4 regions of the Thalassotalea psychrophila genome follow, and region 3 is predicted to be linked to each of the others. Evidence: predicted binding sites of a transcription regulator. Region 3 holds the regulator's gene; each other region holds the start of a gene.
The links. The regulator sigma-54, encoded in region 3, starts transcription at its own class of promoters, with help from an activator protein. The targets are predictions, from matches to a motif close to GTTGGCACGNNNNTNGNNT.

Region 1 (7,590 bases), 2.1 Mb from region 3:
TTGCTGTATTTGGCTGTATAAATACAAGTGCAAGCACATAGCATAGTAAGATAGCCACACGCGAACAGCTCTCTGTTTTATAACAATACAGGGCGCGAAACATACAACACTTAACATCTAAAAAAATGGTGGTACAAGCTGAACAACAAAGAACACTGGTGATAGGAATAGCGAGCAACCATTGTTCTGAAAAAAATAACGGCATGTATAGAAATGCCGCGGCAGCTTGAAATACAAACAGGCTTGCCAAAAATAACGTTAACCAATATATGCTTCGGCTTCGTTGTTGTAAGTCATCTTGTCTATTGAAACTGCATAGTTGCGGGTATAAGGCATTAGTAAAGGCACAATTTATCGACTGAGTGATACCTATGCCAGCACTCTTAGCAAAACTGTATAAACCAAACGATTCAGGTGATAGTAATTTAGCAGCAAACAAAATATCGATATGTTGCTGTATTCCTTTCGCCGATTCTGCAAACATCATTTTTGTTGACGCAAAAACTAATGATTTAATTACTGAAAAATTAAAACCAATTCCAAACTTTTTAGTTTCAACAAAACTAAAGATAACTATCCAAGCAACTGAGTAAATAAGCTTGCCATAAGCGATTGCCATAACATCACCAGTTTGATAAACAAGCGCAGCGATGCTTAAATTTTCGATAAGTAAACAAATACCACTACAAATACCCACGTGTGCCATTTGATTATTACGTTGTAAGATAAATACTCGAATACTTACTACAGGAAATAAAAGGTAACTTACGGCCATGACCATGAGCATTTTCGCTATCACACTCTGCTCAAAGAAACTTGCCATCATTTGCGCAAAAATCAACTGCATAATGAATAACGTTATACATATAATCCATTGCAAAGACAGGGCATTTTTTGCAATGACTGGTAGTTGCTCATCGCTGCAGTTAATTACTTGATTTCCTGAGCCGGAGCGCAGTAGTAAGCGCAAAATATCATGACATACAAGCGCTAGCATCGCGGTACCGTATAAGCTCGGTGATAATGTCGCCGCTAAAACGATAATGGTGATTAATCTAGAGCCTTTTCCAAGTATATCTGAGCTCAGTAGCCATAAAGAGTTACTGACCAATTTGGTTAAATGTTTTGTATAATCGCGAAGTAAGGTTATAAGTGTTGTAGTATTCGCTTTTACCTTTTGCATAGTATTTTCAACAATTACTAGGGGATATGTTGAATAAAGTGCAAGAAAGGTTCCAGTTATTATTAAATGAAAAATAAACCGATTAAAAACTATTCAGATCTCTACAACCGCCAATAATTAGGCGTTAGCGTATATTTTATGGAGGAAGAGGTTTTATCAAAATGAATTGTTATGACACTAACAAGCAAGTACTTTTATCAAAACGCAAAGATAATTTGCAAAATGAAAACAGCCATTTTCAACTTACATTGTCATGCCATTGTTGCATTTTTCTGTATAAAGTTGATGGGCTAACACCCAGTGCTTTTGCGGCTTGTACTACATTATCATTACATTGACTTATTGCATGTTCTATGGTGCTACGCTCTACGCTTGCTAAGGTATGAATTAGACTATTTTCTTGAAAGCGTTCACCATCAGTCTGTACACATTCACTTCTAGGAACATTGCTGTTCTGAGCTTTTTCAGTTTTTTCATCTAGCACGACTACATCTTCACTTTCGAGTAAGAGTGATAATTGATCATCGGTAAGGTTTAATATACCGGCGAACATATTTTCATCGATTAATGGCTCCTTCGCGAGAACTACCGCGCTATAGATCAAATTTTGTAATTGCCTTACATTTCCGGGCCATTGATATTGGCGAAGTAACTTTTTAGCCAATGGAGTAAAGCCTTGGTAATTTCTTTCTTCAATTTGATTATATTTTTGCAAAAAGACTTCAGCAATTTGCACTACGTCACTGCCGCGTTCATTTAGCGGTGGTAAAGCAATTGGTAATACATTAAGCCGGTAAAATAAATCTTCTCGTAATTTGTTTTCTGCGATTGCCTTGTCAGGTTCTCTATTTGTCGCAGAAATAAAACGCACTTCAACTTTTTCAACTTTACCACTGCCTACACGACAAAACGTACCTGTTTGAATAAACCGCAATAATTTAGCTTGCAATATAATATCCATTTCAGCTATTTCATCTAAAAACAGGGTACCATTATCTGCTAACGTAGCAGCGCCATCACGATTTGAACTAGCGCCCGAAAAAGCACCTTTAACATGGCCAAATATTTCTGACTCCATCAATTCAGCCGGTATCGCCGCACAATTTAACGCTATAAAACTGCCCCCTTCACGTCTACTCAATTCATGTAGAGCTTGCGCTGCCACCTCTTTACCACTACCACTTGGTCCGGTAATAAATACAGAAGCTTTACATGGCGCACACTGTTTGATCTTTTGATATATATTCTGCATCTTGGCGCAGCTGCCAACAAAACCAGAAAAATTATCGATAAACGGGTAACTATCACTTGGCTTAAACTCTTTTAATAAAGTGCGTTCAACCATGGTTCTACGGAATTCTATCACTTGATTCAGGGTATTAATTAAATGAGTATTGTCCCAAGGTTTATTAAGGTAGCCCCAAACTTTTCCCTCATTAATGGCCGCTAAAGTATTATCTATATCGGTATACGCAGTTAAAATAATACGAATACTTTCAGGCGCGATTTTAGATACTTTTGAAAGAAATGTTATGCCATCCATATTGGGCATATTAATGTCTGATATTATGATATCAATTTGATTTTTCTTGATAATTTCAAGTGCTTCTTGCCCGCCTTGGGCAGTATACACTTTTGCATCGAGTTTACGGCTAACCCGCTTTAACGCGTCTAATATCATAGACTCATCATCTACAAACAAAACACTACTCTTTGGCAAGCCCATATTCCTCTCTTAACGTTTATTACATCAATAAACGTAATTTTTTATTAGACAACTGCCTAAGTCTTTATATAGATAAGAAATGATGTACGCACAGTGCTCAATTAAAATAAGGTTTAAATGACTTTAAATCATATGAGAGATGCTCACTGCTGTTAGTTTAAGTAAAGCACATAATAATCTTGCTGGCTAATATCTACTATGTGCTTATTATTCACTCCAAGTGAGTTTATCTCTATAAGTAAGTTATTTACGATTTGCGGCGTCTCTAATTTTATCAATGTTTGACCGTTATTATCGGTTTTAGACACTGTAATTAATGATTTTGTATTGAGACGAGAGTCATCCAATTCAGTGATATCAGTATCAATTGATGAAACATAAAGTAATGAATTACCGATATTGTCTCCGGCATAGGATTGCACATGAATATCAAGCGTTATGGTACGGAAGCTTTGAAAGTTAAAATCGGCATCAACGTATAAATCATTTGATGTTTCAGCAGTAGAAGTAAGCTTTTCAGGACTGGGACTGTGATCAATAAAAACTTCGGTTTCAGGCTTTGGTGTATCTTCATTTACCTCTGTTGCTGTACTGCTGCTTTCGCCCCCGCCGCAACCAACCAAACCATAAGCTAAAATAAAGAAAATTAAAATCCACTTTGAAAAATTGATCTGCATATCTAACATAATATTATTCCTATCTTAGGGATTAAAGGTGTGTTGTGGCCTACCAGGGTTTATGTACCAATCTGGCGCTTCAATGCCACTGCTTTCAACCCATGTTTCAAAAACGGGATATGCCCATATTATGTCGATGTACTCTTTGGGGTAACTCCAGGCGGTATCAATTTTAATGGCCCATGGTAGATTATTGTCAGTTTTAAAATAGCGCTCTTGCTCAACAACAGAGCTGTCATCACCTTTACCAAACTGGGTGATATCAAATAGATCTGTAGGTGGGTATCCGGCAAAATGGATTTCTCTAGACCTATTGTTAGTACGGTAAATAAAAAAATCCAATGATGAATGTAGTAAGCTATCAACAACGGTAGAAAAATTAACATCTAACTCGAATGGCACTGATGGAAATGTATTACACTCTGCAACGGTATTAAAATGTTTGCACTTTCCTGATCCACTCGTTTCGGTGAAGACATGGGTATCGCTCCATAAACTTATTACCAAATCCTGTTGATATTGCTCAGCAGTCTTTTCATACGATTGTCCGCCAATAATCAAAGTGCTGTCTAAAAGTGCTGAGGCTGGAATATCTAATAAACGTAAAGCAAAGCCATTATGGAAGGCAGCACCTCGAGCATCAATAAAGCCGCTAATTTTAAAGCCTGTGATCTGTGTATCACTGTTATAAATCACTTGCAGACGCTCTCTTATGATCAAATCGTTCAAATCGTAATCACCTATATGAGGCCAATTATCCTCAAAAGCTAAGGTTACCCATGATTGTACGTTAGGATAAAATGAGCTAAATGCACGATTATAGTCATCAGGAAACTCATCAGCATCATCAAGAATACCATCGGCATCTGAGTCATTAATATCAGGAATTTCTATTAAATCATTTAATTGTAAAGCAGAGGCAGGGGTAACCTTGACACTAAATACAGCATCATTAAAATCATTATCCCCCCATGACCTTGGTAAATCTTCAAAACCCAAAATAACTTCCTCAACGCCTTGTTCGTATAAAGCGACCATATGTTGTTGTAAAGTCGAATTTGGTTCATCATTTAAATTAGTAAGAGAATAGTAATAAGGAACTTTTGTTGGTTTTACCCCAGAGTCATACCAAAAGGCATTGGCTGCTAAGAAAAAACCAATACTCGTGCCACCGGAGAAGGTTCCTAAGCTTACTCTATGTCCGTTAGTTAAATGTGGAAAAGACAAATTAGGAAATATAATAATTTCGTTGACTTGCTCTGGGCTCGTTGGTGGGTTTTCAGGATCAAAGACAAAGAAACCAAATGAGTTTTTATAACCCGCTCCCTCGTGGATAAAAGTAATAAATATTTCAGCTTCTTCCACGCCTGGTTTTATAGTGATCGTCGAGCCAGCATCACCAGTTAAAAACGCCTCATTTACTTCACTTTCTGGTAATGCATTATTAATCAGGGTGAAAAAATCAGCTGGATACTCATCTTTAGCCCAAATCAAATCATCAGGTTTACCTGTATTTTGATCATAACCTAGTGGCCAAGGAGAGCCGGAAAGAAAGGACCAGACATAATTGCCGTTTTCATCTTGGGTTACGGCTTGGACATAAGCAGAAACGAATACAGAAAAACATAACAGCAATAGTATTATGGTTGATAGAGTGTTTGCTATTTGCATATTTAGCAGGTTGTGCTTGCATGGTTTCATAATGCTTTCCTTCCCCATCATAACGTTCTACTTACTTTAAGCGAGTTTTATACCAATATTTTTTAACTCAATAAAATCAGCACCTTACAACACCAATAAAAATCTAGCCTGCATGTAATTAAACAAAGATTAAAAGCATTTGTATTTTGAGAAAGAACCAAATACACACATATTTACCTTGGCAAATTATATCGTTTACTTTTACGGAACATTTATTGCTTATATTTAATAAATAAGAAGGACAGCTATTTTCATAAAGGTAAAACATGACGAGTCAAATTCAAAACTCACCACCTCCTCATAAAACACTGGTATTTAGTATCGCTTTAAACGGCTACCAATGGCTTTATCAACAGCACTTATTAAGCCATCAGGCTTACGCAAAGAAGAATAATTATGAATATGTGGTTATTTCCAAGCCATCGATATCAAACTTAGGCATGGAGTGCTGCTGGTTAAAGCTGGTTTTGTTAAAAGCAGCACTGGTTAATGGTTATCAGAGTGTTATGTTTGTCGATGCTGATGCTCTCATTAATAAGAATTGCCCGCCTATAGATGAAATTTTCGTTGATGGTAAATACCTTTACATGGCCAATGGTTATACCGGCCGCTTTAACAGTGGAGTTATGATAGCTAAAAAATCTGAAGCATTAATAAACTGGTTAAATAAACTGATACTGTCTCGTTGTCAGCATTTACCAAGTATAGATTCTACAGGCTGGGGGGAAAATGGTCATATCATCCACTTTAGTAAACAAGTTAACTTTATCAAAGTTCTACATCATCGCTGGAATAATACATTCGATGAAAAGCTAAATGATCATATTAGACACTTTAGCTATGGACCTATGCGTACCTCAAAATTGAAAACATTGGCACATCATGTCTTACGACGAAGCCTTGGGCTATTGGTCAAGTATGTGTTTGCAAAACAAGGTGTAAACCATGTTCTAGCCTCTGATGTTCTGCAACTAGAGACACAAAGAGTAATAGTTAATTACCCACAATTTCAATCAACTCATAAATACAGAGCAATCGCTCGATAATAACTTAGAAATTGTAAATTGATTTTCAAATTGAGAAAACTGTATTTTCAATTTGCAAAGAAGACATCCCACAAACACGTTAAACCATTGTTTATATTATAAAAATAAAAATTGGAATAATTATTGCTCCAATCAATTATCACTTAATTACATATCTAAAATAAACGTGAGGCTAGCCATGAATAATTCAACTAACTGTAGTGATAATAATATTTGCCGATTATTTGATTTACCCATAAACAATGTTTCTATGAGCAAAGCCATAAATTGGGTTATTTCTCACCGCTTTAACTTAAGTAGTAATAAATTTCATACGAAAGCATCAGAAAAACCAAACCTAGGATTTTTCATTAATGCTCATTCCATAAATTTAAGCTTCAAATATAACGACTTTTATCAAACTCTAAAACAAGCTGACTGCTTATTTGCAGATGGTATTGGCATGCGTTTAGCAGCAAACCATATAGACGAACCTATACAGGAAAATGTTAATGGCTCAGACATGTTGCCAAAGCTGTGCGAACAAGCGGCTAATGAAGGAAAATCAATTTTCTTTTTAGGATCTAGCCCTGGTGTTGCTAAAAAAGCAGCTAAACGCTTACACAACACCTACCCAAAACTAAAGGTTGCGGGCTATCAACATGGCTATTTTAAGGAGCATGATAATAAACGTATCATTGCAAAAATAAACCAATCAAAAGCCGATATTTTATTAGTAGCACTAGGCTCGCCTTTACAAGAGATTTGGTTAACCAATAATGCCGCATACTTACACTGTAATACTGCTCTGGCGGTAGGAGGATTATTTGATTTTTATTCCGGCAATATTCCCCGTGCCCCCCTATGGCTTCGAAATGTAAACCTAGAATGGTTATTTAGATTACTGCAAGAGCCTAAAAACAAGTTTTACCGATACGTAATTGGTAACCCATTGTTTTTGTTTAGAACTTATCTATTTAGACAAGCAGCTAAGGCAATATCTAATCCCCCCTCACACGTAATTAAACCACAATAATGAGCAAACGCTCGTCAATGAATAGCTAGAAATAAATGAGGCTTAACATGAATAATCAAATCAATATTCAGCAGCATTATCCATTTTTAAATGAAAAATTAGTTATGCAATACTGGCGAAACTCTTCGGTTTCTTCAAGGCAATATGTTTATCACAAAAAAGTAAAAAGTATCAGGCAAAATGTTGGTATCCCTATACTACTACAGCAATTGATAGCGTTAGGTTTATTATTATTAAGCTTA
Region 2 (7,590 bases), 220 kb from region 3:
GATGCAAATGGCTGCCAGTATAATGGTGAAATAACACACCCTGATAACACACTTAATGTGTATGTAATTAATTTTACGATAAGCTCTTGTGGAAATCGTTACGATGGTAAATTTAATGGCCTAGCGACTTATGTTCAAATTGATTATGATGTTCCTCAGAAAGGACTAATCTATCAAGCTGACAATGGTTACTTCTCATTTACAAATATCATGATTAAATAAAGTCTTTTGAAAAATATAATGCCCACTTAACTACTTCGTGGGTTTTATTCAAGTCAGGAAAGTTGTTATAACTCATCAAGGAAGAAATTTGGTTTGACATAACGCTATTTGAAGCAGTCATTGAAGGAAAACGATGTGGGCAGAAAAGGATCTACCTCGAATTAAAACTGACAGTTACCCAATGAAAAGTTGGTAACTGTCAGTTCGGTTCTGAGCTTTACACCTAATGTTAGTCTAAGTTGGCTAATAATAGATTTTTAGTCTGCAGAATGTATGCAAATCCACTCTTTTCTCTTTACCAATAAAACAGCCAGAAGTAGTAGATATAGATAATGAAACGAACCACCTGACCTTTCATTGATGCTATTCTCATCAAGTTCGCCATTATCAGTGTTTTGACTTGGATTACTAGTACTATCGAGTGGATCGGTACCTGTTTTTTTTCATCGGCATCTTTATAGCCATCACCGTCATCATCGGTATCTACGCTTTCGCGCGCATCAAATGTGAAGACATCTAAGCTATCTTCAATAAATCCCAATGCGGCAAAATATCAAGCCCCGATAAACCTACCCTGACCTACAACAACGGCGGCTTCTTTTCACATGAATGGATAGCACTGTCGTCGATAGTCCAGACAGTCAAAAACCGTAGTACGTTTAATGCCAATATATTCACCGAACTGTTTGAGTCCAAGAGTGCCAACAACTCAGGCTTCCTCGCGGCGGCCCAGGAAGCTGAAAAGCCATTTTTACCCTACAAGTACACCACGCCAGAAATATAATGATCTGAAAAAAGTGGCTTGATATCTTTTCAATTTTAATTGATTATTACAGTGTAAAGTGTTGATATTTAAATGGTATTGTTATGGATAAATAATACTTCTATTGGTTAAATAAAAGATTAAAAGCAATGAAATATTGCGTTTTTAGCACAACAACAATGAGAATTAAAATATGACTGATGTACTAATAATTGGCGGCGGACACAACGGTTTGGTTTGTGCAAACTATTTGGCCAAGTCGGGTTTGCAAGTTACTATTTTGGAGCGTAATCCAATCGTAGGTGGCGCTGCGATTACAGAAGAATTTCATCCTGGTTTTAAAAACTCTGTTGCTTCTTATACGGTTAGTCTTCTTAATCCCAAAGTTATTAATGATCTTGAATTGCACCGTCATGGCTTAAAAATATTAGAACGAAAAGTTAATAATTTCTGGCCGAATCCTGAAGGCGACTTTTTAGCGTTTACTGTAGGAAGTGAAAACCTTAAAAAGGAGATCGCTCGTTATTCAGAAAATGACGCTAAGTCACTCGATTTATATTTGCGTGATATAGAATTAGTTGCCGATTTAATCCGTGATTTCCTTTTGCAAACGCCTCCGAATGTCGGCGGTGGGATCCGGGATCTTTTAAAAGCTCTCACGCTAGGCAATCGTGCTAGAAAACTTAGAGTTGAAGAAAATCGTGTTGTCATGGATATTTTCACCAAGAGTGTCGATGATTTTCTGAATTTATATTTCGAGAATGAATATGTTAAAGGCGCTTTTGCCTTCGATGGCTTAGTTGGCAACTACGCTAGCCCGTATACACCAGGTTCGGCTTACGTTTTAATGCACCATGCGTTTGGTGAGGTCAATGGCAAAAAAGGTCTTTGGGGTCATGCCGTAGGTGGTATGGGTGCAATTACACAGGCTATGGCTGCTTCTGCTTTAGAAAAAGGCGTAACCATAGAAGTGAATCAATCGGTAAAACGTGTAATTGTCGAAAATGGAAAAGCTATTGGGGTGGAGTTAACAGACGGAAAAACGATTCATGCTAAAGTTGTAGCAGCCAATGTAAACCCAAGTTTGTTATTTAATAAGATGGTAGACGAACAACATTTACCAGAAGATTTCGCACGACGCATTAAACATTATAAAAATGGTTCCGGCACTTTTCGAATGAACGTGGCGCTATCAGAATTACCACAATTTACCTGTCTTAAAAATCAACCGAGAGCAAGTAACGATCATCTAACTGGTGGCATTGTTCTTGGCCCCACAGTTAAGTTTTTAGACCAGTCCTATCGCGACTCGAGAGAATACGGTTGGTCTAAAGTACCATTGATTGAAATGTTAATCCCCTCTACGTTGGATGACAGCTTAGCGCCACCGGGACAGCATGTAGCCAGTTTGTTTTGTCAACAGTTTGATCCTGATATTGATTGGGATCAACACAGAGATGAAGCTGCTGAACTAATTATCGACACGATAGAAGTCTATGCGCCGGGCTTTAAATCAAGTGTGCTTGGCAAGCAGGTTTTAAGTCCGCTCGATTTAGAAAGAAAATTCGGTTTGGTCAAAGGCGATATTATGCACGGTGCTTTGAGTCTCGATCAAATGTTCAGTGCTCGTCCGATGTTAGGTCATGGAGATTATCGTGCACCGATTAAAGGATTATATATGTGTGGTGCTGGAACTCATCCCGGAGGAGGAGTTACTGGTGCGCCAGGGCATAATGCGGCGAAAGAAATTATTCGAGATATTGGTTGAATAAACAATGATAAAAAAGTACTCCTCTCTGGGTATCTTATATGAAGATACCCAGAGAGGAACCTATGAGCTTCAACATCATCAAGAAAGCCCAATGTGGCAAAGTACCTAATCCTAAAAAACAAAGCCTAACCTACAATATCAGCCACGACGACTGACCGTTTGCCTAAAATTGGCTGAGTGTCGAGCACTCTTCAACGCTTCACTCGTCCTCACACAAGCTCCAGCGTTCGGTAAAAGTTAGGTGTTCGGTCGATAAAAACGCATAAAATTCTTCGTGTTAGCATATCGCTTTCGTCGGACCAAGTGACCGAGGCTCGGTAGGGTTTCGGTGCCGACTGGCCTTGCATTTCCGGATGGTGAAAAACGTTATTTTTCCTACACTTACGACACGTAAAAAGGCAATTCCGTTGGCCTCATAATCGGCAAGTCCCCAGTTCAAGTCAGGGAGGACCACCATTTTCATCTTACATTTCTTCGATTTATCTCAGACCATCCGTGCTATTCGGTTTTGGTCAGACTCGTATCTATTACCATATCTCTCTCCATATAAATTAGGTATATATAGCCTAAGAACCAAATTTTTCTATTCATTTTGTTCGAGAAAATTTCAGCTATTCATTTAGTTTTCTCATGTTGCCCACTTAATTTACCATTGAAAACTAATCGACTTAATCATTAGAGAATATGTTTATTTGCATGTTTATTGCAAAAGTCATATTACCGTCTAAGCTAATTAACAAATTTAGGGATTAAATGGCTTCAGCATAAACTCTCATTTAACAATTCCGCAAAATAGTGCTTTACATATTTCACTGATGTATTGATTTTAAAACTATTTTAGTTGCAACGTCACGCAATCCGGTTTGAAAAATCAACGGTTTTATAGTGTATGTTTTTTATGTCTTTGCATGTAAAAAATACAAATTATAAAGTTTAGGATAAATATATGAATATTTTCTTCAAGCATTTAAATAAAACCAGTATTAAATTTGTACCTCAAATATATCAAATAAGTTTTGCTTTTGTACTCACCATATCGTGCTTAATAAGTAGTTCAGCATTAGCTGAAAACATACCAGCAATTGATGCCGACTCGCTCATAAAAAGCATCTCATCAGTTAAAAAAAGCCCCGAAAATGGTGTATATCTAATTCGCTTAAAAGGTAATCCTATTGCGGCTTATAACGGCGGTATAAAGGGATTAAAAGCGACAAAACCTAAACCAAATAAAAAGTTCAATCCAAACAGTAAACATGTTATCGCTTATGGTGATTACCTAACGAATCAACATGATACGTTATTAAAAGAACTTGGTTCACCCAAGAAAATTTACAGTTATAAGTATGCTTATAACGGTTTTTCTGCAGTGTTAACTTCAAGCCAAGTCGCTAAATTGAACTCTAATTCAGATGTTTTAAGCGTAGTCGCAGATGAGAAACTTAAACCAGATACAGTATCTACAGCCTCATTTTTGCAACTTGATGGTATCAATAGTGATGGTTTGTGGGAGCACCTCGGAGGTAAAGACTTCGCAGGTGAAGATATTATTGTCGGTATTATTGATTCCGGTGTATGGCCTGAGTCAGAGAGTTTTTCAGACCGCACAGGAACTAATAAAAACAATAAATCAAATAAATTAAGTTATCAGCAAATACCTGGTTGGCACGGAAAATGTACTCCTGGAGAGTCATTTCCTGCATCTAGTTGTAATCAAAAACTCATTGGTGCGCAGTGGTTTAATTCAGGCTTTGGCGGCGACAAATTAGTAAAATCTCAATTGCCATATGAATATGCTTCAGCGCGCGATGCTGCAGGACACGGTTCACACACAATGAGTACCGCCGCAGGTAATAGTGAAGTAGAAGTATCAATAAATGGCACTAATATCGGTGTTGCAACAGGTATGGCACCTCGCGCAAGAGTCGCTGCATACAAGGTCTGCTGGGGCTACTCAGGCGAAGGTGGTTGTTTTGGTAGCGACAGCGTAGCTGCAATAGATCAGGCGGTTGCCGATGGTGTGGATGTGCTTAACTTTTCAATTAGTGGTTCAAGTACTAGCTTTATGGATCAGGTAGAAATTGCATTTTTATTTGCTGCTGACGCAGGTATATTTGTTGCCGCTTCAGCAGGTAACAGCGGACCTGATGCGAGTACCGTTGCACACAATAGCCCATGGTTAACAACTGTGGCAGCCAGTACACACGACCGTGGTTGGGGAGCTATTATTACTACCAATGGCGATGGCGTAGAGCATGAAGGTGTATCATTAGGCGATGGTGTAGGTCCTGCTGAAATGGTTTATTCTCTTAAAGCTGCTGCTGACGGAAAAGATCTAGAGCAGGTGCGAGAATGTTTCCCTGGTACATTAGATGCGGAAATTGTTGCAGGAAAAATTGTTGTTTGTGATCGTGGTTCAATTGCTCGAGTTGATAAAAGTAAGGCGGTAGCTATGGCCGGCGGTATTGGCATGGTATTGGCTAACGTTTCACCGAGTTCACTTAATGCAGATTTTCATTCAGTTCCTAGTATTCATGTAGATGTTGATACTGGCAATATACTAAGAGCGTATGCCATCAATAATGGTACAGATGGTGGTAGCTTAAGCGCTGGCTCAGCAGTCACTAATGAAGCACCAATGGTTGCTGAATTTTCATCAAGAGGCCCTGCACTTGCAGGCTCTGGTGATTTATTAAAGCCTGATATTATGGCACCAGGCGTTGATGTTATTGCAGCAGTTTCTCCACCAGGAAATGGTGGTGAAAGTTTCTCTGCTTATAGTGGTACTTCTATGTCTAGTCCGCATATGGCCGGTTTAGCGGCTTTAATGAAACAAGCACACCCTACTTGGTCACCTGCGGCGATTAAATCAGCCTTTATGACGACTGCAACCCAAACGACTAATGAAGGTAACCTTATTCCAGGTACTCCATTTGCCTATGGTGCAGGTGCAGTACAACCTAATAAGGCGGTAAACCCAGGCTTAGTTTATGATGCTGGTTGGAATGATTGGTTCTGGTTTTTGTGTGGTACAGGGGCAATCCCAACCATTTGTCCCCCAGGCTCGCCAGATCCAAGTAACATGAACTACCCGTCGATAGCGATTGGCTCATTGGCTGGTAATCAAACCGTAACTCGAACAGTTACAAGTGTGTCTGATGCTTATGCAGTTTACACTCCTGTCGTTGATGGTCTTGAGGGCATAATGGTAAGTTTTGATCCTAAAGTTATTAAAATTCTTCCTGGAGAAAGTGTCACCTATGAAGTTACCTTTAGTAATGTTGATGCTGCTATTGATACCTATGCAACAGGTGGTATTTCATGGGTAGATGGTACACAAATTGTGCGCAGTCCGGTTGCTATTAAACCAGTAAAATTAGCGGCCCCTGCTGAAGTGTTTAGCGATGGTGCCGAAGGTTCTCTAAGTTTCGATATTACTTTTGGTTATAGTGGTAACTATTCTGCTATGCCCCTTGGCTTAGTACCTGCGGCAACTATCGATGGCAATGTTGAAGATGATCCTTCAAACGACTTCAATGTAGCAATACAAACATGCGATTTTGATGGAGGCTTCCCATTTGTCTGTACAGGTATTACTTGGCATGTAGTATTAGCTTCAGTCGACGCTGATATGGTTCGTATTTCATTATTTGATGAATACACTGATGGCGTAGATGATCTTGATTTATACGTTTGGGATGCTGAGGAGAAATTTGTTGGTAGTTCAGGTAATGGTACCAGTGCCGAACAAGTTGATATTGCAGGAGCTGGTAGTCCCTTTTATCTGGTTGCCGTGCACGGATGGCAAACCGATGGTGTTGAGGCTAACTACAGTTTATTTAGCTGGGCCCCCGCAGCAGATGAGGATAATATGACTGTTACAGCACCTACATCAGCTGTGTTAGGTACAACAGAAACTATAACAGTAGAATGGGAAGGATTAGATGCTAAAAAATATCTAGGGGTTATTACCCATAGTGACGGTAGTGTATTTAAACGTACCTTAGTTAATATACAAAACGATTAACCCACTAAGAGTTCAAAGCACTACGTAGTTACTGCGTGGTGCTTTTTTATGCCTGAAAAGTGGTTTTATTCTCATACTGAAATCAATATACATTTCAATTTTTTGTTAGCTGTATCCCTCATAATCGGCAGCTCCCCTATCCAAGTCAAGGGGGCAACATTTAGAAACAATAATGACGCCCTAAACCGTCTATTTTTATATCACCAATTTAATATTAAATAAGCCCCACAAAAGCCCAAACGGCCCAAAAAACATTACCTGTTTGCAACGCCTTATATCTTTGTCTAAGCTTTGAAGTAAAGAATAATGTATAGGGCTTTGAATATTTTGTTGAATAAATTACCGCTAAAGAAAGTCATATGCGTGCAATTGGTTATACTCGGCTTTTTTATAAGCACCGTATCAGCGAAAACTAATTTTTCAGCTACTTATAAAACCGCGAATAAAGTTATTGCTATCGGCGATATTCATGGTGCTTATCCAGAATTTCATGCTCTTTTAACAAAACTTAAACTGATTAATGATAATGCTGATTGGATTGGCGGTAATACATATTTAATTAGCTTAGGCGATTTGCTTGATCGAGGGGCAGATTCGCGCAAAGTTATGGATCTATTGATCAAACTGCAACAACAAGCCCCGAAAAGTGGCGGAATGGTATTGCAGGTGCTAGGTAATCACGAACTAATGGTGACAACTGGTGATCTTAGATATGTATCAAAGGAAGAGTTTTCCGCGTTTATACCAGAAGAAACTAAGCAGCAAAGAGTAAATTTACAGACTCAGTTTAATGCCAACCATCCTAACTTA
Region 3 (7,590 bases):
CGATGTAGCCAATAGTATATTTGGTCATTTTATTGCTGCAATTAGTGGTGGTAATTTATATCGAAATTCTTCATTTTTATTAGATGCTATTGGCGAACAAGTATTTTCATCGCACTTAAATATCTCAGAGCGTCCACATATTTTGCGTGGTTTAGCCAGTAGCAGCTTTGATGCTGAAGGTATAGCTACCCAAGACAGAGAGTTTATCGTCGACGGTGTTTTACAATCATATTTACTAACAAGCTATTCAGCACGTAAGTTAGGACTTACTTCAACAGGTAATGCTGGTGGCATTCATAACTGGATGGTATCTGCCAATAATGGCGACTTTGAAGCTATGTTAAAAACATTAGGCACCGGTTTATTAGTAACTGAGCTAATGGGGCAAGGGGTCAATGTGGTTAATGGCGATTATTCACGTGGCGCTGCTGGATTTTGGGTTGAAAATGGGCAAATACAATACCCAGTGTCTGAAATTACCATTGCTGGTAACTTAAAGGATATTTTTAAAGCCGTAGTTGCAACCGGAAGCGATTATGATTTACGGGGCAGCATAAAAACTGGCTCTGTAATTATTGAAGAGATGCAGGTTTCAGGGCAGTAATAAGGGGATTAGGAAATAGGGCCTAGGAATTAGGTAAGCGGCTCTGTTTCAGTTGTACAGGTAATCGTTAAGATGACCATTTTGCCCTTGACTCCTTAACCCTTATCAGCCCTAGTACCTTTTTTTACTTACCTAAGAATAAGGTTGCTGTTCCCAAGAAGGCAAATATTCCAACAACATCGGTTATCGTAGTTAGGATAACACTACCGGCTAAAGCAGGGTCGATATTCATTTTCTTCAACACTAAAGGGGTAGCAACACCCGCGAGGCCTGCGACAGTTAAATTCATCAGCATTGCAAAAGCAATAATCCCACCTAACACGATATCTTGCTTCCAAATAGCAACAATAGACGCAATAAATAATGCCCAAATCAGGCCATTTAAAAAACCTACGGCTATTTCTTTATTTAAAATAATACGAGCGTTGTTATCACCAATGTGACCTAATGCCATACCGCGAATAACCAGAGTTAAGGTTTGATTTCCGGCAACACCGCCCATACTTGGCACTAACGTATTTAAAACTGCTAATATCGCCATCTCGGCTAATATGCCTTCAAACATGCTAGATACAGCAACAGCCATTAAGGCGGTAATTAAGTTTACACCGAGCCAAATAGAGCGCTGCTGCGTACTTTTAATTACCGGTGCGAAAGTATCTGCTTCATCATCTAAACCCGCCATGCTCATCATTGAGTGTTCTGCGTCTTCACGAATGATGTCAATCACATCATCTATGGTAATACGACCAAGTAATTGACCATTATCATCAATTACCGGTGCAGAAAGCCAATCATGGCGTTCAAATAACTTAGCAACTTCACTTTCTTCTGTTTCAACTGTGATGGCTATTGTATCGTAATCGGTAATTTCAGCGATCGCTTGTTCAGGCCGTGCGGTAACTAAATTAGCTAATGAAACAGAACCAATAAACTGATCCTTACGGTTTACTACATAGAATGAATCAGTTGCTTCAGGTAATTCACCTTTTAAGCGCAAGTAGCGCAAAATCACATCAATGGTGATATCTGGACGAAGAGTAATGGTATCGGTATTCATGATACCGCCAGCGGTATCTTCTTCATAAGAAAGTGCTTGCTCAACTCGGGTTCGATCTTGCGAGTCCATTGAGTTTAATACTTCTTTATAGACAGAGTCGGGCAGGGTTCTTAAAACCTCAGCCAAATCATCAATGTCCATACCTTCAGCAACGGCAGCAACTTTTTCAGGCTGCATGTTTCTTAAGATACCTTTACGAACCTCTTCTGAAAGCTCTTCCAGGATTTCACCCTGAAGATCAGGATCAATTAGTTGCCAAAGAACATTACGGCTGCGAGAAGTAGATGATTCGAGGAGTAAAGCAATGTCAAAAGCAGGCATATGCTGGAACATTTTTCGCACATAAACGAACATACCACTTTCTAAAGCGGTATTTATTTCTAATAAACGTTTTTGGCTAATTTCTTGCTCTGATATTTCTGGCATGAATCACCCTGTGCAAGGTTGTTGTTATTAATTCTAAATCAGTGCAAGTTTAACGTAAGCTAATGGTTTTATCAGCTTTTTTATTAAAATTAACTACCTGAAGTTATTCGGCTTCGTCAAATTTATCTAAAAACAATTGAATTACTGCGGCCATTGCTTGCTCGGCTTGAATACCTTCTGCTTTGACGTGGACTTCTTTGCCTTGACTACCCGTTAGTAACATAAGCCCCATAATCGAGTCAGCTTCAGCTGATTTTTGCTCGAGTGTTAAGGTAATTTTAGCCTGATAGTTTTTGCTTAATTTTGCTAATTTAGTAGCGGCTCTTGCATGCAACCCTAATTTATTTTCGATTAGTACACTTTGTTCAACAATTAACGACATTTTTAAATTTAACTCAACAATTACTTGGTCATTTCACGGTGACGAATCTGTATATCTTTGTGTTCTTTTTTAAATTGTTTTGCTAGTGTCTCAGCAATATAAACACTTCGGTGTTGACCGCCAGTACAACCAACAGCTATGGTTAAATACGTACGATTGTTACGCTCTAGATGAGGCAACCAAGTCATCATAAAAGAATTGATTTGCCAAATAAATTTAGTAACTATCGGTTGGCTTGCTAAAAAGTCTTGTACCGGCTGGTCTAATCCGTTGTATGCTTTTAAACCTTCTTCCCAAAAAGGATTAGGTAAAAATCTTGCATCGAAAACATAATCTGCATCAGATGGCACACCATATTTAAAACCAAACGACTCAAATACAATTACCAAATTACCTGTAGTGGAACCTAGTACTCTTTCTCGCACTAAATCGGCAAGTTGATGCGGAGTTAGTTTGGAAGTATTAATGTATAAATTTGCCCTACTTGCTACCGGGTCGAGTAATTTTTTTTCTAGCGCAATTGCTTGATCAAGAGCCATATTTTTACGGATCAAGGGATGCAAGCGTCTTGTTTCGCTATAACGACGAATGAGTTCACTATCATCGGCATCTAAATACAAGATACTTAATTCTACAGAATTAGGTAAATAATCTATGATCTCTTTAACGTCTTCAGGATTTTCTGGCAGGTTACGTACATCGAGGGATACCGCCACATTCTCATAGTCATTAATAACAGTATGAGTTAGTGCTGGTAATAGATTTACCGGAATATTATCAACACAATAATAACCAAGATCTTCTAGCACTCTTAATGCAACGGTTTTACCTGAGCCAGAACGACCACTTACAATGATTAGTTTCATTTTCTACCTAATTGTTTACAACCAATTGATGAAGTTCAGTGGAACTGTGACAACGTCTTACTTTTTTACTATTCTCTTTATTACTAAAAAATTTGGCAACACTGGCCAAAGTCTCTAAATGTTGCTGACAATGATCTTCAGGAACGAACAATGCGAAAAAAATGTCAACCGGCTTATCATCAATAGCGTCAAAAATAACTGGCTTATCTGTTGTTAATAAAACAGCCACGGGGCTTTCACTATTATTGATTTTACCGTGTGGAATAGCGATACCATTACCAATTCCAGTGCTGCTCAACTTTTCTCTTTTACTTAAACTGTCCAACAATTCTTTTGCATTTGCGCTGCTAATTTTATTCGCTGCAATTGCACTGATTTGTTGAAGTATGTTTTTTTTACTTTTACCCTGTACTGCACATATGGTGCAGTCAGGGCTTAATAGTTGCTTTAAATTCATAGTTAATGGTGAGCTAACTTAGCCTTATGTTTGAGAACTTGTCTATCTAGTTTGTCGACTAATCCGTCAATTGCCGCATACATATCTTCATGGTTGGCAGAAGCAAATATTTCACCTGCATTTACATGTAAGGTAGCTTCAGCAATTTGTTGCAATTTTTCTACTTTCAAAACCACATACACATTATTTATGTGATCAAAGTGTCGTTCGAGTTTTTGTAATTTTTCATCAACATATGAACGCATAGAATCGGTAACTTCAACATGATGACCGGATAGATTAATTTGCATAAGCTTTGTCCTTATTTTGTTGGTTTTAAAGTAAACTTTTTCTTTGATTCGATGGTGGTATACCTAACGATTCTCTATATTTAGCAATGGTTCGACGTGCTACATTAATACCTTGTTCGCTAAGCAATTCCGCCATTTTACTATCGCTTAATGGTTTTGCTGCTATCTCTGCGTCGACTAGTTTTTTAATCAGAGCACGTATTGCTGTTGATGAACATTCACCACCATTCTCAGTGCTAACATGGCTAGAAAAGAAGTATTTTAGTTCAAATATACCTCTTGGGGTGTGCATATATTTTTGTGTTGTAACTCTTGATATCGTTGATTCATGCATTTCAACAGCTTCTGCAATGTCATTTAATACCATAGGTCGCATTGCTTCTGCTCCATGCTCAAAAAAGCCTTGCTGCTGTTGAACGATACAATTAGAAACTTTAAGTAAAGTGTCGTTTCTACTCTCAAGTGATTTGATGAACCATTTTGCTTCTTGTAAATGTGAACGAATAAATTGGCTATCTTCTGATGATTTAGTTGTTTTAACCATCGACGCGTATTGATTATTAATACCAATTTTAGGCGCAGTATCCGGGTTCAATTCCACCACCCAACGACCATTTTTCTTGAAAACACTAACATCAGGAATAACGTATTGTTCCTCTTGTTGTACTATCGCATCGCCAGGTCTTGGATTTAACGAGTGGATTAACTGCATTACTTCTTTTAGCTGGGGCTCTTTTAACTTAGTTTTGCGCATGATTTGTCTAAAATCACGATTACCTAACAAATCGATATGCTCGCTAATCACCAATTTGGTTTCTGTTATAAAGGGAGTGTCAGGGCTAAACTGGGCAAGTTGAATTAGTAAACAGTCGGCTATTGATTTAGCCCCAGAGCCTATAGGATCAAACATATGAATGCGTTTTAACACCGCTTCAACTTCGTCTAGTTCGACTTCATCATCTCCTAAGCTAGATAAAATATCTTCGCAGGTCACCGTAAGATAGCCACTATCATCAATAGCATCAATAATAGCTATGGCAATAGTCCTATCGGTGTCGGAAAACGGAGTTAACTCCATTTGCCAAGTTAAATGATCTTGGATAGATTCAGAAGTTTCACCTTGATATACATAATCATCATTACTGACGCCGCCAAGCCCAGTGTTTGATGTACCGGCACTGAAGCTTTCTTCCCAAGTTGAATCTACGGACAACTCTTGTGGAATTTCATTTTGAGTTAAGGCTTCAGAAGTACTTATTTCGTCATGAGTCGGTTGTGCGTCCTCACTACCATCAATAGCTTCAGCAGCTGTTTGCTTACTATCTAAATGTGAATCTGAATTAGCGTTGATCTCTTCTTGATTAGCGGATTCATCAACCTCTAATAAAGGGTTGCTATCTAAAGCTTCTTGAATTTCTTGTTGCAGATCTAACGTAGAGAGTTGCAACAGTTTTATTGCCTGTTGTAACTGTGGTGTCATCGTTAAATGTTGCCCCATACGGAGCTGAAGACTAGGTCTCATTTTTTGAAAAAATTCCAAATTTACATAAGTGTAATCTTATGCAAGTTAACTACTAAATACACGAGAAACGAATAATTGCTTTAAACTAGCTTAAGCTGATTAACTTAACTATAGCTTGAATTTCTCACCTAGGTAGACATCTCGAACATGTTGATTACTTAAAACTTGTTCAGCATTACCTTCAGCGATCAATTCACCATGACTTACAATGTATGCATGCTCACATACATCAAGAGTTTCTCGTACGTTGTGGTCGGTGATTAATACCCCAATACCACGATCTTTTAACTGTAAAATAATTTTTTTAATATCGCCCACTGAAATTGGATCTACTCCAGCAAACGGTTCATCTAATAAGATAAATTTTGGGTCAGCAGCCAGTGCTCTGGCGATTTCAACACGGCGCCTTTCACCACCAGATAAACTCTGACCAGTGTTTTCAATAATGTGACCAATATTAAAATCTTCAACCAGACTTTCAAGTTTTTCCAGTTTGGCTACATCGTCGAGATCTTTGCGGGTTTGTAAAATGGCCATGATGTTATCAAAGACACTAAGTTTTCTAAAAATTGACGCTTCTTGCGGGAGATAACCTATGCCTTGACGAGCTCTTTCATGCATAGGTAATAAGGTTAAATCTTGATCATTTAACACGACAGAGCCTTCGTCACTTGGTACTAAACCAACGATCATATAAAACGAAGTGGTTTTACCTGCACCATTAGGGCCTAATAGACCTACTATTTGTCCTGAGTTAACCGTTAAGCTGACACTCTTTACTACTTTTCGGCCGCTATAGGATTTAGCAAGGTTTTGTGCTTTTAGGGTTGCCGTCATATTATTGTTCTTTATCTTGCTCTACTGAATTGTTAATTTTAGATTCAACATCTTGTGTTTCTTCTTTAACTTCTGGTTTCACTTCAGGCTTTAAAATTGTTGTTACAGTACTGGCACTTTCTGCGCTTAGTTGTTCTGTTGCTATGTTGTAAGTGATTATGTCACCTTTTACCATACTGCCTTCTTGGCTAACTGATGCATTGCCTTTTATGGTAATTGTTTGCGTGGCTGGTGAATATGAAACTTCATCTGCTTGTAATTCAATTTTTTGGCCATCATCAAGAATTTGGCTAAACCGTGCAGGTTTTCCTGTAGCCAAGTAGTTCTTAAGATCCGTACCTTCTTGATTTGTTACCTTCACCACGTCTGCTTCTATACTCAGCGTGCCCTGGGTGATTTTCACATCTTCCATGTAACTGGCAATCTTATTTTTTAAATCGCTAGATTGCTTTTTTGCAACAATCACAATCTCTTGTTTAAAATCAGCTTCTTCGGCAAGACTTGTTGCTAATGGAAATACTAATGCTATGCCAAGCAGTAATTTATGAGGCATGTTTTTTATAAATTGTTTGTACATGTTCATTCAAAGTCATTTTAGTGGAATTGATATCAACGTTTAACCCAGAGCCATACATAGTGAAATCCTTGCCTTTTAACAAGATAGTCTGCTCTGAAGTGATGATGTTATTAGTTAAATCTACATTAAGAGATTTGCCGTGTATTTCTGAAATAAAATTTGTTTTGTCTTCAGAAATCAATCGTACTCTATCATTGAGCAATAAGATATTATCTTCGCCTAAACGTCCTTGATTTGCGGATAAATGCCAAACAGCACTGCCATTTTTAGGGTACAACGTATATTTAGGCGCTTGGAAAAGTGTTTCAGTATTATTTAAATAGTGAGACATTTTCTCAGCAGAAATGGTATGAGTTAAATTGCCCATCTCGTCATATTGGCTTGAGCTTAATGCTGTTGCGATAAAGTCGGGCTCATCTTTCGGCTTTACTACTTGCACAATAGTTTCATTCGATTGTTGCCATTGCATATATCCATAAACAGATAATGAAATGATAAATATAATCGTTGAAATACTATGCAATCGATTCATATACTGCTGCCTTTAGCATTTTGTAATGTGTTTTGAC
Region 4 (7,590 bases), 2.0 Mb from region 3:
ATGCGTTTATTCTAGCTGGTATTCTATTTCTTATCGGCTTTATTGGCGTTATTGCCAGACGTAACACCTTATTTATGTTGATGAGTTTAGAAGTGATGCTCAACTCTGTTGGCATTGCCTTTATTGCTGCCGGCAGTAGCTGGCAAGAAGCTGATGGCCAAATCATGTTTATTTTAATTTTAACCTTAGCTGCTGCAGAGGTTGCTGTTGGCTTGGCACTACTCATACGTTTACATCAACAGCGGTTATCGCTGGATATTGACGAACTTAGTGAAATGAAGGGCTAATGATGGATCACATTCAAATACTCTCATATTTACCATTTTATCCGTTATTGAGCTTTGTGTTATTAGTGCTTTTGGGTAAACGATTATCTTGGTTGATGGCGACTATTCTGTCCGTTGGCGCTATGGCATTAAGCGCACTCAGCAGTGCGTATTTATTGCAAGTGGCCATGCTTACTCCTGACACCGTTTTACATGCGCATTTATGGCAGTGGTTCAAATTAGGTGAAGAGCCGATTAACTTTGCTTTGCGTCTTGATAGTTTGTCTATGGTGATGATTTCTGTGGTCAGCGGAGTTGGTTTTTTAATTCATGCCTACGCTGCTGCCTATATGAGAGGAGATGAAAATTTTTCACGTTTTATGGCGTACATGAATTTATTCATCGTCGCGATGTTGTTGTTGGTTTTAGCTGATAACTTGGTATTACTCTATCTTGGCTGGGAAGGTGTAGGGTTATGCAGCTTTTTGTTAATCGGATTTTGGTATCAAAATCCAGAAAATGCGATGGCGGCGAAAAAAGCATTTATTGTCACCCGTGTTGGCGATACTTTTCTAGCAATAGGCCTATTTTTATTATTTCGTGAAACCGGCAGTTTAACTATCTCTGATGTAACCGCTTTAGCGCATAGTAATTATCTGGTTGAAAATGATATGGCATTCTGGATTTGTTTACTGCTCGTTGGCGGCGCGGTTGGTAAATCTGCTCAGTTACCTCTGCAAACCTGGTTGCCCGACGCCATGGCCGGCCCAACACCGGTTAGTGCGTTGATTCATGCCGCAACAATGGTAACCGCAGGTGTATATTTAATCGCCCGAATGCAAGGTTTGTTTATATTAACGCCAGAAGTGATGACTATTGTCGCTTGGATCGGTGCATTAACATTATTACTTGCCGGCTTTGCTGCGCTTGGCCAGTCTGATATTAAACGAGTGTTGGCATATTCTACGATGAGCCAAATAGGCTATATGATGCTGGCTTTAGGTGCTGGTGCGTTTAGTGCTGGCGTTATGCATTTAATGACCCATGCATTTTTTAAAGCGTTACTGTTTTTAACTGCGGGTTCAATTATTTTGGCTCTGCATCATCAACAAAATATGTTCAAAATGGGCGGGTTACTTAAAAAACTTCCATTGATAAGTGCTTTATTTATTATCGGTATTGCTGCCCTAATCGCTTTTCCCGGAACGTCTGGCTTTGTGTCTAAAGAAGCAATACTGGCGGAGCTGTATTCATCTGCTACAGCAGGGCCCGTATTTTGGTGGATAGGCGTGTTAGGCGCACTTATCACCAGTATCTACAGTTTTAGAATGTTATTTATAACCTTCTTTGGCGAATATCGTGGTGATGAAACTGTACATAAGGTGACAGATAAACTGCAACTAATACCATTGATGATTCTGGCTGTACTAGCGCTTGTCGGCGGTTTAATTACTTTAGATTTAAGCGCATTATTTCCAACTTTAACATCCACCAATAGTGATCCTTCCTGGTTACATACGGTAGCTATAGCGACACCATTTGTTGGCATTGTTATCGCTTATGTAGTGTATTTCCCTAAAACTGGGAAAGATGTTGTAGATCCCCGCGAAAACACAACGCCAGGTATTAGCTCCGGAGCCGATATATATTCCTTCTTACAGCGGGGCTTAGGCTTTGACACTTTATATAATACATTTCTGGTTAAACCTTTTGTATTTATCAGCAAGTTAAATAAAAACGACATTATTGACCAACTAGTCCACGGCATTCGCTGGAATGTACAAACTTGGCATGAAGTATTAAAAGCCAGCCAAAATGGTCAACTGCGTTGGTATGGGGCAATGCTAGGTGTTGGCGTAGCACTACTGTTAGCAATTGTATTATTTACCTCTGATGTTTCTAGCATCGGTGGAGGTGCGTTATGATTTTAACTCAAATTTTAATTGCGTTATTAACGGGCGGTGTTATTGCTTGGGCAGCAGAAAACCATCGTGCTAATACTGGGCGTTGGATCAGCTTGCTAGCAATTTTGTTCAGCTTTGGCTTACTTGCTGAATTTTCCATGGATAATCCTCAGCTATTTCATCAATACCTAAGGTTGGCTAATGTTGAATGGATTTCAGCATTTAATATTTATTATGCTACCGGCATCGACAGTTTAAGTTTTATTTTAATCGCACTAACGTTAGTGCTGGGTGTTATCTGTGTGTTAGTTTCTTGGCAAGAAATTACCGACAAAGTTGGCTTTTATTACTTCAATTTAATGGCATCTATTGCTGGCATAGTAGGCGTATTCATTGCCACTGACTTATTCTTATTCTTCTTTTTTTGGGAAGTGATGCTACTGCCAATGACCGCATTAATTGCCATTTGGGGGCACGAAAATAGGATTTACGCTGCAACAAAATTCTTTATTTTTACCCAGGTAAGCAGCCTATTAATGCTTATTGGCATTATCGCGTTAGCGTTTATTCATCAACAACAAACTGGCAGTTTGAGTTTTGATTACTTTACCTTAAAGCAAATGGCAATAAATCCGGAGGTAGAGTTTTACATTATGCTTGGCTTCTTTATTGCTTTTGCCGTTAAACTGCCGTCATTTCCCGTTCATACTTGGCTACCTGATGCACATACTCAAGCCCCTACAGCCGGTAGTGTATTACTTGCGGGGGTATTATTAAAAACTGGCGCCTATGGCCTTATTCGCTTTGTTTTAGATATGTTTCCACAAGCCAGTAGTGACTTTGCTAATGTTGCCGTTGTGCTTGGGGTGATCAGTATTTTATACGGAGCAAAGCTTGCCTTTGCCCAAACCGACTTTAAACGTTTAGTTGCTTACAGCTCTATCTCACATATGGGCTTTGTTATGTTAGCGTTATTCTCCTTTCAACAAATTTCTTATCATGGCGCGATACTCACCATTGTCGCTCATGGTTTGAGTAGTGCCGCACTATTCTCAATGGCTGGTATGTTATATCAACGCTTACATAGCCGAGATTTATCAGCAATGGGCGGAATGTTTAGTAGTGCGCCTAGAATGGGCGGTATGCTACTAGCATTTGTTGCCGCAGCATTTGGTTTACCTGGACTACTTAATTTTGTCGGCGAATTTATGGTATTAACTGGAAGTTTTAAAACCTATCCATTACATGTGATATTTGCCTCCCTTGGTCTTATTGGCTCGGCAATTTATGGCATGTATTTATTTCAGCAGAGTTTTCAAGGCGAAGCTAAGCACAGTATTACTGACTTAGGTAAAAGAGAGTTATTAATCTGTGGTTCATTACTGGGCTTACTCATTTGCTTAGGCCTATTTCCAGAACTTATTTTTGCCCATTTTCCCGAGCAATATATAGCGACAGTTAATGAAACCGCCGTCATTGGAGTTAACCTAACTGAAGCTAGTGCCAGTGAATTGGTAAGTAGTCATATAGCAAGTACTAACGCTGTAGGGAGTAAATAATGAGTAGTTTAGAATTATTAGCCATTTTACCGCAGCTGGTATTGTCATTGGCCATCGTCTTACAACTGTTATTAATTGCTATTAGGCGTTCAACGTTAATGATCCAAGCATTTACTGCTATCAGTATTGTTTTGGCAGCTAGTGCTCATTTTCTGGTTTTACCGGCCATTAATACTCAATCTACAGTACTGTTTTATCTAGACGGTTTTTCTCTGGCAATAAGCGCGTTAGTGCTCTTTTGTGCGTTTATTGTGTGTTTAGTGAGTGGCCGTTATTTAAAAGTAAGCCAAGAAGTTCATGATGAATATTATGTATTGTTATTACTGGTGACCCTTGGCGCAAGCTTATTAGCAATAAGCAATCACTTTGCGAGCGTATTTTTAGGGTTAGAGTTATTGAGCATTGCGTTGATTGGGATGGTGGGGTACTTACGTAATCGCCGGCAAACCTTAGAGGCAAGTTTTAAATATCTTATTTTAAGCGCAACGGCGTCGAGTATTTTGCTATTTGGTATGGCGATGATCTATGCCTACAGTGGTAATTTAAATTTTCATCATATTAGCAATAGCTTTTTAGCGGTGAATAACCCACAAATGCAATTATTGTTTAATGTCGGTTCGGTGTTATTCATTGTAGGATTAGCGTTTAAACTATCATTAGCACCATTTCATATGTGGACACCCGATGTTTATCAGGGGGCTCCTGCACCAGTAAGTATGCTGCTAGCAACGGTTTCAAAAACGGCAATTTTTGCCGTGCTGATCAAGTTTTGGTTTTTCTCGGTTCAATATGTATCACCAAACGGTGAGCATCAGCTGCTTAACGTGATCAGCTTTGTTGCTATTGCATCTATGTTAGTTGGTAATATTTTAGCGTTACAACAAACCAATATTAAACGTTTATTAGCTTATTCATCCATTGCCCATATGGGGTATTTGCTGATAATTCTAAACGTAATGTCACATGAATCACTACAGATGGCGTGGGAATCTGGTTTATTTTATTTACTGGCATATTGTTTGGCAACGTTACTGATATTCACCTTCATATGCCAAACATCTAAAGCTAACAATGAGCAAGATAATGATAACTGGCAGCATTGGAATGGGCTGTTCTGGCGCTCTCCGGCACAAGCTGCGGCAATGATATTTGCACTGTTATCACTTGCAGGTATTCCATTAACTGCAGGGTTTATTGGTAAGTTTTATATCATAAGTACTGCCGTAAATAATGATGCTTGGTGGTTACTAGCAAGTTTAGTTGTGGGTAGTGGTATAGGCTTATATTATTATTTACGCATTATCTTTACGTTATTTGCCAAAGCAGACAACCAGCACCTGATCAAACTCAACCGATTGTCACATGCGGTTATTGTTTGCTTAAGCATAACAATACTGATATTTGGTATCTTACCTGATGTGATCTCAGAAGAAGTTCGCTTTTTCGCCCTGTCAAAATTTGGTTGAAACTAGGGTCAGAGTCAGGTTATTTGAGAATAACCTGACTCTGACCCTCGTTTTTATTTTTCACCACTATTTAGTATTTATCGCTAATTAAATATTGCAATACTACTTTTAAAGTTTGTCAACCCCTTTAAAAACAACGTGTTATAAAGTTGGCTTGGATTTTGGATGTATTAACGTATTAGTAACAATATTAGTTAAAAATACAATACTTAATTCAGGGATTTAACAATGAAAATGACCAAAATTGCCGCTTTATTATCTGCCGTACTTATATTACCAGGCTGTGTTATTCATGTTGGTGCACAAAGTGCAAACGTAGAATTACAAGAAACCTTAGCTATAGCTAGTGCAGATTTAAATTCTTTAGAAGTAGATTCTGGCTCAGGATATTTAAATATAGTTGGCGTAGAAGGTGCTACTGAAATTACTGTAAAAGCCGACATTGAAACTACAAAGAAGCGTGATTATGAATTAACACTTACTAAAGTAGGCAGCAAAGCCGTATTAATTGCTAAACATGGTTCAACCAGCGGTTTTTGGAATGGTAATTCACCATCAATCAACTTAACTGTACAGGTACCAAAAAATTTAGCATTAGATATTGATGATGGCTCAGGGGATATATCAATTACTGATATTAATAACTTTGTTGAAGTAGAAGATGGCTCCGGCGCATTATTTGTTAAAAATATTCAAGGTGACTTAATTGTTGATGATGGCTCCGGAGAGTTGGAGATCAGCAACGTAAGTGGCGACGTTGATATTAATGACGGCTCAGGTGAAATGACTGTGATTGATATAGCAGGTTCAGTAAATGTCGAAGATGGCTCTGGTGAAATGATCTTGCGTCATATTGGCGGCACTGTAACTATTGATGACGGTTCTGGGGCTATCGAAGTAACAGATGCTGGCGGCTTAACGATTACTGACAGTGGCTCAGGTGGCTTAAATATTAAAGATGTTAAAGGCGAATTTAATATCGATTCATAAAAACATCAGAGGGTCAGGAGATTTGAGAATAACCTGACTCTGACCTTCTGATTTTACGAATTTTACTAAATTTTGTTTACTTCCAAGATCTGTCAATCTTTTAAACAGTTAGTAAAACCTAAACCCGATGTGCTTTTAAACGAGCGCATCGGGTTTTCCCTTTTACAACCTCATCATTCCCTGAATTTACTTCAGGGTCATTGGAATAACAGCAGGACCCTGAAACGAGTTCATGGCGATGCTAACGCATCGAGTTCAGTAAGTGATGTCGGTTCAGTAAATAGTGGTAAGTAGGATCTACACCTATCTTTTTATCAACTATACTTTTCTTACCAATTAATAATAAAAATAGTAATTATGAAACTTAATTATCTTATTGTTTTTACCTTTCTACTTTTCGTTTGCACATCACATAGTGCTGAGCAAAAGTGGCCTAAAACTATTGATATTAAAGAATGGCAAGTCCCTTGGGATAATACCCGTCCAAGGGATCCTGCCGTAGACTCAAAAGGTAATGTTTGGTTTTGTGGGCAAGCCGGCAATTATATTGCCATGTTGAATCCTCTAAATGGAAAATTTAAGCGTTTCGAATTAAGTAATAACACTAACCCACACAACCTTATTATAGATAGTAAAGATCACGTTTGGTATGCCGGCAATCGTAATGGCCATATTGGTAGGCTAAATCCAACTGATGGCAGTATAAAGCAATTTTCCATGCCCGGTGACACTCCAATAGATCCTCATACTTTAGTGTTTAATTCTGCAGAAAATATTTGGTTTAGCGCACAATGGGGTAATAAAGTTGGATTTCTAAACACTCAAACCGGTGAGGTTAAGCTTGTTTCTATGCCGTTCGATTCAGCTAGGCCTTATGGTATTAAAGTTGATTATGACGACATACCTTGGGTTGTTTTATTTGGCAGTAATAAGCTGGCAAAAATTAACCCGGAAAGTTTCACTGTTGAGCAAATAGATTTAATAGATATAAACGAGCGCCCAAGACGGTTAGAGGTAACTCAAAACAACCATATTTATTATCTGGATCACAGTTTAGGTTACTTAGGTAGTTATAACTCAGCTACAAAAAAAATTAATCGTTGGCTGTTACCAGAAGAGCACAAGGCCAAACTGTATGGCTCAGCTATTGATAGTAATGATCGAATTTGGATAGCCCTTACTGGTGTCACGCCAAATCAAATAAGAGTGTTTGATAGTAATAGCAAACAGTTTATTGCAAATGTAGAAGTACCAAGTGGCGCAGGTTCAATTCGCTATATGCATTATAACATGGCCACTAAAGAAGTTTGGTTCGGCACCGATGCAAATACAATTGGGCGAGTAAAATTACACTAGTTACTAATACGGGACTTCGCCATTACCTTCCCTTCGGGAATTACGTCCG

Region 1: a site for sigma-54 is predicted at 5,326-5,344, ahead of RGQ13_RS11055 (LruC domain-containing protein). Genes of this name have one in related genera too.
Region 2: a site for sigma-54 is predicted at 3,447-3,465, ahead of RGQ13_RS03690 (S8 family peptidase). Genes of this name have one in related genera too.
Region 4: a site for sigma-54 is predicted at 5,344-5,362, ahead of RGQ13_RS14000 (DUF4097 family beta strand repeat-containing protein). Genes of this name have one in related genera too.

Annotation. Positions count from the first base shown of each region.
Region 1 is NZ_CP134145.1:2,717,791-2,725,380, forward strand. Features, by position in the region: gene RGQ13_RS11040 (oligosaccharide flippase family protein) at 1-1,183, opposite strand, end outside; gene RGQ13_RS11045 (sigma-54-dependent transcriptional regulator) at 1,422-2,909, opposite strand; gene RGQ13_RS11050 (hypothetical protein) at 3,062-3,595, opposite strand; gene RGQ13_RS11055 (LruC domain-containing protein) at 3,611-5,287, opposite strand; gene RGQ13_RS11060 (glycosyltransferase family protein) at 5,554-6,333, shown strand; gene RGQ13_RS11065 (WecB/TagA/CpsF family glycosyltransferase) at 6,512-7,348, shown strand; gene RGQ13_RS11070 (sugar transferase) at 7,396-7,590, shown strand, end outside.
Region 2 is NZ_CP134145.1:872,931-880,520, reverse strand. Features, by position in the region: gene RGQ13_RS03700 (hypothetical protein) at 1-222, shown strand, start outside; gene RGQ13_RS03695 (phytoene desaturase family protein) at 1,179-2,753, shown strand; gene RGQ13_RS03690 (S8 family peptidase) at 3,703-6,780, shown strand; gene RGQ13_RS03685 (metallophosphoesterase) at 7,144-7,590, shown strand, end outside.
Region 3 is NZ_CP134145.1:654,629-662,218, forward strand. Features, by position in the region: gene pmbA (metalloprotease PmbA) at 1-604, shown strand, start outside; gene mgtE (magnesium transporter) at 729-2,090, opposite strand; gene RGQ13_RS02795 (HPr family phosphocarrier protein) at 2,194-2,472, opposite strand; gene rapZ (RNase adapter RapZ) at 2,493-3,338, opposite strand; gene ptsN (PTS IIA-like nitrogen regulatory protein PtsN) at 3,346-3,795, opposite strand; gene hpf (ribosome hibernation promoting factor) at 3,798-4,085, opposite strand; gene RGQ13_RS02815 (RNA polymerase factor sigma-54) at 4,111-5,607, opposite strand; gene lptB (LPS export ABC transporter ATP-binding protein) at 5,716-6,444, opposite strand; gene lptA (lipopolysaccharide transport periplasmic protein LptA) at 6,446-7,021, opposite strand; gene lptC (LPS export ABC transporter periplasmic protein LptC) at 6,987-7,553, opposite strand; gene kdsC (3-deoxy-manno-octulosonate-8-phosphatase KdsC) at 7,550-7,590, opposite strand, start outside.
Region 4 is NZ_CP134145.1:3,413,605-3,421,194, reverse strand. Features, by position in the region: gene nuoK (NADH-quinone oxidoreductase subunit NuoK) at 1-287, shown strand, start outside; gene nuoL (NADH-quinone oxidoreductase subunit L) at 287-2,191, shown strand; gene RGQ13_RS14010 (complex I subunit 4 family protein) at 2,188-3,729, shown strand; gene RGQ13_RS14005 (NADH-quinone oxidoreductase subunit N) at 3,729-5,195, shown strand; gene RGQ13_RS14000 (DUF4097 family beta strand repeat-containing protein) at 5,424-6,185, shown strand; gene RGQ13_RS13995 (Vgb family protein) at 6,543-7,541, shown strand.